3 regions of the Pseudarthrobacter kochi genome follow, and region 2 is predicted to be linked to each of the others. Evidence: riboswitches for the same ligand, from Rfam matches in the RefSeq annotation. Region 2 holds a riboswitch; each other region holds the start of a gene.
The links. A riboswitch is a leader RNA that binds a small molecule or an ion and turns the genes downstream of it on or off. The one in region 2 is predicted to bind thiamine pyrophosphate.

Region 1: it holds a riboswitch for thiamine pyrophosphate, as region 2 does, so the genes downstream of both, ACZY0Y_RS12695 (ECF transporter S component) here and ACZY0Y_RS16110 (bifunctional hydroxymethylpyrimidine kinase/phosphomethylpyrimidine kinase) in region 2, are expected to answer to the same signal.
Region 3: it holds a riboswitch for thiamine pyrophosphate, as region 2 does, so the genes downstream of both, ACZY0Y_RS06500 (FAD-dependent oxidoreductase) here and ACZY0Y_RS16110 (bifunctional hydroxymethylpyrimidine kinase/phosphomethylpyrimidine kinase) in region 2, are expected to answer to the same signal.

What each region holds. Positions count from the first base shown of each region.
Region 1 is NZ_JBVAYV010000024.1:40,086-43,321, forward strand. It holds gene ACZY0Y_RS12680 (DUF4235 domain-containing protein) at 1-43, opposite strand, end outside; gene ACZY0Y_RS12685 (DUF4386 family protein) at 174-923, shown strand; gene ACZY0Y_RS12690 (heme-degrading domain-containing protein) at 920-1,480, opposite strand; TPP riboswitch at 1,674-1,817, shown strand; gene ACZY0Y_RS12695 (ECF transporter S component) at 1,883-2,557, shown strand; gene ACZY0Y_RS12700 (ABC transporter ATP-binding protein) at 2,574-3,236, shown strand, end outside.
Region 2 is NZ_JBVAYV010000039.1:29,848-33,083, forward strand. It holds gene rplU (50S ribosomal protein L21) at 1-49, opposite strand, end outside; gene ACZY0Y_RS16110 (bifunctional hydroxymethylpyrimidine kinase/phosphomethylpyrimidine kinase) at 403-1,986, opposite strand; TPP riboswitch at 1,969-2,066, opposite strand; gene ACZY0Y_RS16115 (Rne/Rng family ribonuclease) at 2,171-3,236, opposite strand, start outside.
Region 3 is NZ_JBVAYV010000008.1:72,287-75,522, forward strand. It holds gene ACZY0Y_RS06490 (thiazole synthase) at 1-234, opposite strand, end outside; gene thiS (sulfur carrier protein ThiS) at 240-476, opposite strand; gene ACZY0Y_RS06500 (FAD-dependent oxidoreductase) at 473-1,885, opposite strand; TPP riboswitch at 1,879-2,013, opposite strand; gene thiE (thiamine phosphate synthase) at 2,040-2,798, shown strand; gene ACZY0Y_RS06510 (ferritin-like fold-containing protein) at 2,763-3,236, opposite strand, start outside.

The DNA.
Region 1 (3,236 bases), on a different contig from region 2:
GCAGGCTGATGCCGGTGCCGAGCAGTTTGATGAAGATGTTCATTCTTCGCAACTCCTTGCGGGAGGAAACAGGGCTTCCCCTAGCCTAGCGTTCCTTGCCGGAGGGTCCAGCCAGGGGCGCGGCCGGGACCAACGCCCCTGTCCGGCGGGGTGGGCCGGACGTAACTTCGGGCATGGAAAAGCCCCAAACCCGTTCGCCCGGCCGCGCCGCGCCGACCACCCCAGCGGCTGACGGCCAGACCTGGCGGCGGCTGTATTTCTGGGCCGGCATTGCCTCGGTGCTCTTTGTGGTGCTCCTGGTCCTGGACTTCGCCGCCCCGCCACCGGTCCACGGAGGCGCCGCGACACTGGAGTTCATCGCGCGGAACAAGGGGATCTACACTGCCGAACAGCTGCTGTGGATGGTGCCGAACATGCTGCCGGTGCTCGTGTTCGTGGCGCTCTTCGTGGCCCTGGCCCCGCTCGACAAAAGCCTGGCCCTGCTGGCTACCGTGATCGGCGCCCTGTCCTGGGCGCTGATCCTCGCCGTCCCGGTCACCAGCCGGGGCTCCCTCGTGCTCGTGTACCTCAGCGACCGTTACGCCGGCGCGGACGACGGCGCCGCCCGGCTCCGCTACTCGACCGCCGCCGAGGCGATCGTCGCCGAGAACAACTCCCCCGCCGTCGTCGGTGTCCTGTCAGCGCTCGGCATCCTGCTGATCTCCGTCGTCATGCTGAAGGGGGTGCTGCCGCGGACCCTCGCGTGGCTGGGGATCGCCACCGGCGGCCTGGGTGTTGTGGCGGAGGCGCTCCGGCATGCCGTCCCGGAGTTCTACTGGGGCTACGGCGTGCTGATGTGGGTCTGGTTCGTGGCCGTCGGGATTGCGCTGATCCGGTTCGCCGGGCGGACACCCCGCAGCGCAGCCGGGGCGATGCCGGGCTAGCGTCCCGGCGGTCCAGCCAGAGACGCAGTGCGGCCGAGGATTTCCGACAGGGCCTCGACCACCAGTTCGTGGTCGGCTTTCTGCGGCAGCCCGGACACCGTGACCGTGCCGATCATCCCGGTGCCGCGCAGGTAGATGGGGAACGCGCCGCCGTGGGCGGCAAACTCCATCTGGTCGAACCAGGCGTTGTCCTCGATCCTCCGCCCGGCCGCCCGGGCCCGAAGACCCACCAGCAGCGACGGGACTTCGTACCGCACGGCCGTGCGCTGCTTGGCCCTGATCCAGCGTTCGTTGTCCGGGGTGGCGCCCTCCAGCGCCGCATGGAAGAGCACCTGCTCACCCTTGGTGATGTCGATGGCGATCGGGTGCGAGCGCTGCCGGCCGAGTTCCACCAGAAGGAGCCCAAGGTCCAGGGCGTCGTCCTTAGTGAAGGACCGGAACTGCAGTTCCTCGATTTCTGCCAGGATGCGGCCGATCAGCGCACCCAGGGACCCGTGCGGCTGCGGTTCCGCGGAATCCGGGTCGTAGCCGGGGGAAGGCACTGGTGGGTTCGTCAAGTCATTCAGCTTCCGTTAGTTGGCTGCCGGCAGCCAGCCGGCCGTGGCGGCGTCCGGTGTTCCCATGCTGTGCCGACTCTACCAAGCAGGCCGTTCCGGGACACCGCTTCGGACGGTGCCGGATTATGACGGCCGGCCCCGGAAAAACAATGCTCCACGGGTGTAAACTGAGCCACGCCCACAAGGGCAATATTAGATACGACAGGGGAGCGCCGCCGTCGGGCATCACCGGAGGAATCCGGGGAAACCACAGGTGGGCGCTGAGAGTGCGGACAGCCGCAGACCCTCGAACCTGATCCGGTTAGTACCGGCGCAAGGGAGTCGAGTTCTCAGAGTGCACGGAGCGGCAGCGGAAGCTGCGGACCCGGGGCACTCTCCCCTCCTGTTCCTCAGGAGGACGATATGACTGATACATCTGCCAAGCACGAATCCGGCCAGCACGAATCGGTTAGCCCCGGTTCCGCCACGACACCCGCCCGGCGCAGCCACAACTGGCGTGTTGTGGACATTGTGGTGGCCGCGTTGATCGCCGTGGCCGGCGGCGTCATCTTCTGGGCCTGGTCCCAGGGCGCCAACCTCATTTCCGCGCCCGTCAACGCGTTCTATCCGCCGCTCACCGGGCTCTACGCCGGCGGCTGGATGATCCCGGCCGTTCTGGGCATGCTCATTATCCGCAAGCCGGGCGCCGCACTGTTCTGCGAGACCGTGGCGGCCGCCGGCGAGCTGATCATGGGCTCGCAGTACGGCACCACGGTGCTCATCTCCGGCATCCTGCAGGGCCTTGGCGCCGAACTGGTCTTCGCCGCGTTCATGTACAAGAAGTTCAACCTGCCGGTGTCGCTGCTGGCCGGTGCCGGCGCGGGCCTGTTCTGCGGGCTGAATGATTCGTTCCTGCCCTGGGGCTGGAACATCGCGTACGCCGCCGGCGACAAGCTCGCCTACATCATTTTCACCGCCATCTCCGGTGCCGTGATCGCCGGCGGCCTGTCCTGGCTCGCCACCCGGGGCCTGGCCAGGACCGGCGTGCTGAGTTCCTTCGCTTCCCGCAAGGCGGCCACGGAGCCCGTCTTCTCCTGACGTCCGCACACTGCCCATGACATCTTTCGACCGGGTCCGCCCGGCTACGATCACCGCTCGCGGCTGGGGCTGGCGGCACGCCGGCCGGTCCCGGCCCGCCGTCAGCGGCCTGGACCTGGACATCCAGCCGGGGGAGCGCGTGCTGCTGCTGGGGCCTTCGGGCGCCGGCAAATCCACGCTGCTCCACGCCCTGGCCGGGGTGCTCGGCGACAGCTCCTCCGGTGACGGTGCTGGTAGTTTTGCCGCTGGCCGTGCTCCGGCGGACGCCGAGGACGCCGACGAGTCCGGCAGCCTGCTGATCGACGGCGCCCCGCCCCGGGCCCGGCGCGGCCGGGCCGGACTGATGCAGCAGGACCCGGAAACGCAGGTGGTGCTCTCACGCCTCGGCGACGACGTCGCCTTCGGTGCGGAAAACCTCTCCGTGCCGCCGGCCGACATCTGGACCCGGGTGGCGGAAGCGCTCGACGACGTCGGGCTGGGCCGGCTGCCGCTGGACCATCCGACGTCGGCGTTGTCCGGCGGCCAGAAGCAGCGCCTGGCGCTCGCCGGCATCCTCGCGATGCGCCCCGGGCTGATTCTCCTCGACGAACCCACCGCCAACCTGGACCCGGCCGGCGTCCTGGAAGTCCGCGACGCCGTCGGCCGCTGCGTGGACAAGACCGGCGCCACCCTGGTGGTG
Region 2 (3,236 bases):
CGGAAACCTTCTCTTGGCGGCCGCCTGCGCGGACAATCGCGTACACCACTGGGGAACTCACTTCTCTCGACGTTTATTACTAGATTTGCGTGCGGAACCTGGGTCCAAAGTTTATGGTCCGGCTCACGCTGTGCCTCTACGCCGGTGGGTTCCCCGGGGGGACCCATGAGCTATCCCGTGGACAATCGCACCTGAAATCAAGTGGAGCGTCCTCAAGGTCATAACCCAAGTGTTGGCGTAAGCACCGAAGATCTAGACTACGCTAATTTTGCCTTCGGCCGCAAATGAGGCTGGTTCCGAAGGGAGGTACGTGATAGGCGCCACCCTGTATGGACAGGACGTTGCCGCAACGACTTCCGGAACCGTGCCCACCTATCGTACAGGCTCCCCGGGCACTGCACGTCAGGCGTGCAGCCGCGGCGCGTCGAAGAAGTCAACCTCGTAGCGGGCGGACTGCCGGAAAGCCAGGGTCATGGCCTTCCGTTCACTCGGCGAGGCCGCCCGGGCCGCGGCGTCGGTGTGGGCGATGGCCTGCCGGGTGGCGGCGGCGAACTCCTCATCGGCGTAGGTGCGCAGCCACACCGCGTAGGGGTGCGATTCCGGGGCGCCTGCGGCGAGGAACTGCGCGTGCAGGGCCTCCCCTACTTCGGCGTAAAGCCAGAAGCACGGCAGCACGGCGGCCACGAGCACCCCGTAACTGCCGGAGACCGAGGCGGCCAGCAGATGGTCCACGTAGGACTTGGTGACCGGTCCGGGCGTCACGGTGGCCGTGCGGCCCTTCAGCCAGGTCCGGTGCAGCTCGGATTCGACGTCGAGGCAGTTCTGCGCGGAGCGGGCCCAGAAGAGCTGTTCGGCCTCCGTGGGCGCGATCGCGGCGGCGCGGGACAGGACCCGGGAATAGCCGTTCAGGTAGAGGGCGTCCTGGGCGAGGTAGTACGCAAACTCCTGCTCCGGGAGCGATCCGTCGGCCAGGGCCTTGATGAAGTCCAGGCCGTAGATCGCCTCGAGGTCCGCGGCGGCGGCGTCCCGGAGCGCGAGGGCGAATTCACCCTCGGCCGGTACCCGGCCTGTCCTGCCGTGGGCCTCGGTCTGCTGCTGGACGTGGTGGAAGTGATGGACCGGGCCGTTGCCGCTGCCGACGTCGAGGTCCGCCGAGGTACGCAGCGCCTCCTGCAGCCAGGGCTTGACCTCCCGGAGTGCAGCCTCCCAGTCGCCGACCCTGGCCTGTACGGTTGCCATCGCCGAGGACAGCGAGCAGCCGGTGCCGTGGCTGCTGCGGGTGGGCACCCGCTCCCCCGGCACCACCACGACGTCCTGGGCCAGGAGTCCGGCGGTGTTGACCAGCGCGTCCGGGCACCCGCCGTCGTTGCTGTGGCTACCGGGATCGCCGTCGAGGTGTCCGCCCTTGACCAGTACCGTCGTGCCGGTGTGGGCGGCGAGCCGCTTGCCCTGTTCCAGCGCGGCGGCCCAGTTGCCCGCGACGGGTTCTTCGAGCAGGATCGCGAGTTCGGCGAGGTTGGGCGTAATCAGGTCCGCGTACGGCAGGAGCGCCTGCAGGGCCGCCTCGGCGGACTCCTCCAGCAGCCGGTCACCGCTCGTCGCCACCATCACGGGGTCCAGCACGACGACGGCGGGCCGGACCTTCTCCAGCCAGCTGCGGACGGCGTCGATCACGGCGGCATCCCCCAGCATCCCGATCTTGACGGCATCGATGCTGATGTCCTCGCTGATCGCGTCGAGCTGGGCGGTCAGGAAGTCCGCCGGCGGGACGTGGACGGCGCTGACGACTCGGGTGTTCTGCGCGGTCAGTGCGGTGATGGCCGCCATGCCGTAGCCGCCATGCGCGGCAATGCTTTTGAGGTCGGCCTGGATCCCGGCCCCGCCCGAGGGGTCGGAGCCGGCGATGGCGAGCACCCGCGGAATGCGGGGGGCCGCAGGGGCGGGGACAGCAGGAAGAAACGATGAGGCGGTGGTCACGGGAGACATCCCTTCGCCGGTGCTAACCGGACAGGTTCAACGGGTCTGGATCTCAGCCGGCTCGATGCGCGGCACCCCGTGTCAGGGATCCAGCCTAGCCGCATCCCTTAACGAAGTCGCGGGCACGGCCCGGACCTGGCGCATTGCTACGCGGTCCGGACCGCACCCGCGGCCTTGCTGAAGTGTTCCGGTGCTAGAGCTCCGAGGCCGGGACGCCGACGCCGAGGATGATCGGCTCGTTCGCGGCAGGCTTGGCCGCCGGCGTGGTTGCGGCCGGGACCTTGGCCTCGTGCACCGAAACGGCTGCCGCCTGCGGAGTTTCCCGGCGCTGTTCCACCGAGGTCTCATTGGCTGCACCCTGGGCGCGGCTGGCGCTGCGGTTGCGGCGTCCGCGGCGGGCGCGGGAGGTGCCGGCCTCGGTTTCCGCCTCGGTCTGGGAACCCGGTGCCTGGGCGCGTCCCGGGCCGGTTCCGCCCGTGCGGGCCGGAGCTGCCGCAGCGGTCCGGGCTACCGGCGCTTTACCCGCGGGAGCCTTGGCTGCCGGTTCCTGCGCTGCCGGGGCTGCCTCGGCTTCACCCAGGTGGGCGAAGGCCTCGGTCAGCAGGTCCAGGGTCAGCGCGGGTGCAGTCGACTCGTCGGCGTGCTCCACGAACGGCAGGGCGACCTGCTCGCCGCCGAACGTCAGCACAGCGGCGGGACGCCCGGCCGCTTCCTCCGTCGCGGCCAGCTCGACAGCCGCCTCGACAGCGGCCTGGCGGGCCCCGGCATCGGCAGCGGCGGCTGATTCGCCGTCGTGCAGGTGTGCAGCATGTGCCGCGGCGGCGATGTTCGCCAGCGCCGCGCGGGTTGCCTCAGCCTTGGCGTGGCGCTCGGCCTCGGTGGGCTCGGCGTGCACTGCTGCCGGTGCGGTCTGTTCGTCCGTGCCCTGGCCGCCCCGGCCGCGGCGGCGGCTCTTGCGTTCGGTCCGTGCAGCAGGCTGGTGCTGCTCGGTCCGGGGGACGTGGTGCTCGGCGGCAACCACGTTGGCGCGGCGGTGCTCCACCGGCTCGTCATGGGTGACGATGCCGCGGCCGTCGCAGGCTTCACACTGTTCGCCGAAGACTTCCAGCAGCCCGGTGCCCATCCGCTTGCGGGTCATCTGCACGAGGCCCAGCGAGGTCACCTCCGCCACCTGGTGCTTGGTCCGGTCCCGGCCCAGGCATTCCACCATGCGGCGCAGGACGAGGTCGCGGTTGGATTCGAGCACCATGTCGATGAAG
Region 3 (3,236 bases), on a different contig from region 2:
CTGAAACAGCGACCCGGACTCCGCCGGCGAATAGCGCCGCATCGCGACGGTGGTCAGTTCGGTGCCCGAGGCCAGCAGCGCAGCCCCCAGTCCGTCCAGGCTCGGGGCCCCGCCCGTGCCCATGATGAGCCGTGACCCCAGCTGCACGCCGTCCACCGTGAACGGATCCGCGGCGGCCGCTGACGCTCCGGGCACTGAGGCTCCGGGCGCCGCTGCCAGTGTGGTGTCCTCCATGCTGCTCATCCTCCCTGTACCGCCGTTACCAGCTCGATGTCGTCGCCGTCGGCGAGCGCGGTGCCGTGCCATTGGCTGCGCGGGACCACCTCGGCGTTGCGGGCGACGGCGACGCCGAGTTTGCCGCCGTCCGCAGACCGGCCGTTGGGGGCCAGGGTCCGGCCGGTGACCTGGCTGACGAGGGTGCTGACCGAGGCGCCGTCGGGGAGCGAGTGCCCGGTTCCGTTCAGGGTGATGTTCATACCGCTTCCTTGTTGCGCTCAGGGTTGGTGTTCCGGGTGTTGGTGTTCCGGGGGAATGTGGTGTGCGGGGCGTCGGCAGCAGGTCCGGCGGACTGTGTGCCGGTGCTGAATCTGTCCGGCCGGAAGTGGGCCCAGCGGGGATCCGCGACGCCGTCCAGCAGTCCGCGGCAGATCTCTGCGGCGGCGGGCGTGAGCAGGATTCCGTGCCGGAAGAAGCCGGTGGCGATGACCAGGCCCGCGATGTCTGCCGAACTTCCCGGTTCCGCCACCCGGCCCAGCAGCGGCGCGTTGTCCGGGGTCCCCGGCCGGGCCCGGGCGGTGGCCTCGAGCAATTCCAGTTCGGCGACGGAGGGGACCAGCTGCTGCGCATCGCGCAGCAGCTGGTAGACGCCGCCGGCGGACACAGCGGCACCGGCCGGCGTGCCGGCTGTCGGGGCAGCCGGCGCGGCAGCGTCCCGGAGGTCTTCACCGAGGGCGTCCTCCCGCTGGGTGGCGCCGATCACCACCGTGCCGTCCTGCCGGGGGACGATGTAGACGGGCACCCCGCGCACCAGTCCGCGCACCGTGGAGGTGAGCAGCGGCCGCAGTTTCTCCGGCACCCGGAGCCGGAGGATGTCACCGTGGACCGGCCGCAGCGGCAGCCGGAGCCCCGCCGGCAGTCCCTCAAGCGCGGCGGCTCCGAGGCCGTTGGCCACAATGGTTTCAGTGGCCCGGACAGAACCGCCGCCGGCGAGGCTGGCGCCAGCCACCCGCCCGTCCTCCCAGAGCAGCCCGGCAGCGCGCCGGGCGATGGTGTCGCAGCGGCCGTCCGCGGCCAGCAGTTCCCCGATCCGGGCGAGCAGACGGCGGGGGTCCACCTGGTGGTCGGCGGGAATGTCGAAGGCGCAGGAAATACCCGGGCTCAGCAGGGGTTCACGGATGCGCGCCGCACGGACGGTCAGCGGTTCGACGGCGAGGCCGGCAGCCTGCTGGACGGTGCGCAGGTCCGCGAGCGCCCGGCGGTCGGCGGCGTCGGCACCCACGGCGACGGTCGGCGTCGTGAGGTATCCCGTCCCGGAGCCGCCGTCTCGCGGGTCTTCCGCGGCCGCACCGTCCAGTCCGGCGGCGAAGGCCGGCCAGAGCCGGGAGGATTCAAGCATGAGTTCCAGGAGGGCTTCCTCCTGGTAGTGGAGTTCACTCACCGGGGCAAGCATGCCCGCGGCGGCCCAGCTGGCGCCGCTTCCGGGGGCGTCGTCAATCAGGGCCACCGAACGGCCCGAGCGCCGCGCCGCCCAGGCGATTCCGTGGCCGACAACGCCGCCGCCAATCACGGCAACGTCGTAACATTTGGGGCTTTTGGTGTTAACCGCGGCGGCCGCGGCCGCCGCATCGGTGACTGGGGCCGTGGCTGGGACGAGTCTGCTGCCCATAAAAGGTTCCTTCCCTACGCCGGTACTAACCGGATCAGGTCAAGCGGTCGGCTCTGACGCCCTCTCAGCCTGCCGGTGCCGGACGCCAGGGGCGTGGACGGCCGCGGCAGGCTCCCGCGGTATTGGCCCAGTTTAGAGGAACTAGGCTGGAAGCATGAGCCAGGATGCCGTCCACACCACCGCCCGCCTTTACCTTTGCACCGACGCCCGCCGGGACCGCGGCGACTTTGCGGACTTCGTGGACGCTGCATTTGCCGGCGGCGTGGACATCATCCAGCTGCGCGACAAGTCGCTGGAGGCTGCCGAGGAGCTGGAACTGCTGGAGGTCCTGCACCAGGCAGCCCACCGCCACGGCCGGCTGTGGGCTGTCAACGACCGGGCGGACCTCGCCTCGCTGTCCGGGGCTCCGGTGTTCCACATCGGGCAAAAGGACATCCCCCTCGGGGCGGCCCGGGACTTCCTCGGCAAGGACACCGTGATCGGTTTGTCCACCCACAGCCCGGAGCAGGTGGACGCAGCCATTACCGCAGCCCCTGGCCGCAACGGCCTGGACTACTTTTGCGTCGGGCCGGTGTGGGCCACCCCCACGAAGCCGGGGCGAGCCGCCGTCGGACTCGACCTGGTGCGGTACGCGGCGGACGCGATCCGCCGGGCAGCACATAGCGCCGGGGGCAAGGCCGGCGGCAAGGTCGCGGGCGTGGTGCCCTGGTTCGCGATCGGCGGCATCGACCTTGGAAATGTGGAGCAGGTGGTGGAGGCGGGCGCACACAGGATCGTGGTGGTCCGCGCCATCACCGAGGCCGACGATCCCGCGGACGCCGCCCGGGCCCTGCTCGCCGCACTCGACGCCGCGGACAGCTGCGTCCGGACCGACCGCTCAGCCGGCCAGGCCGAGCTGCGTCAGCCGGCGTGAGTGGTTCGCCGCCAGTTCCCGCATCAGCTCGCGGACAAGTTCCTTCGACTGCTCCTCGTCCGCGCCGATCAGTCCGCCCACGAAGGCATGTTCGAAACTCACGCGCCGGGCCTGGGTCAGGGCCTCGCCGAGCAGCCGCCTCGCCCACAACGCCAGCCGCGATGCCAGCCGCGGGTCGTCGGCCAGGGCCGTCCTGAGCCGGTCCCGCAGCACGGCGGTGGCCTCCCCGTCGGCCTGGATCTGCTCCACCAGGGCACGGGTCGAGGCGTCGACGTAGCGGGAAATGGCGCGGTAGAAATCGGCGGAGACGGTGTCGATCACATACGCCTTCATGAGGGATTCGTACCAGTCCGCGGGACGCGTGCGTTCGTGGAAGTGGTCCACGGACGGCTGGAACGGAACCATGGCAGCTTCCGGGTCAAGGCCCATGGCGTCAAG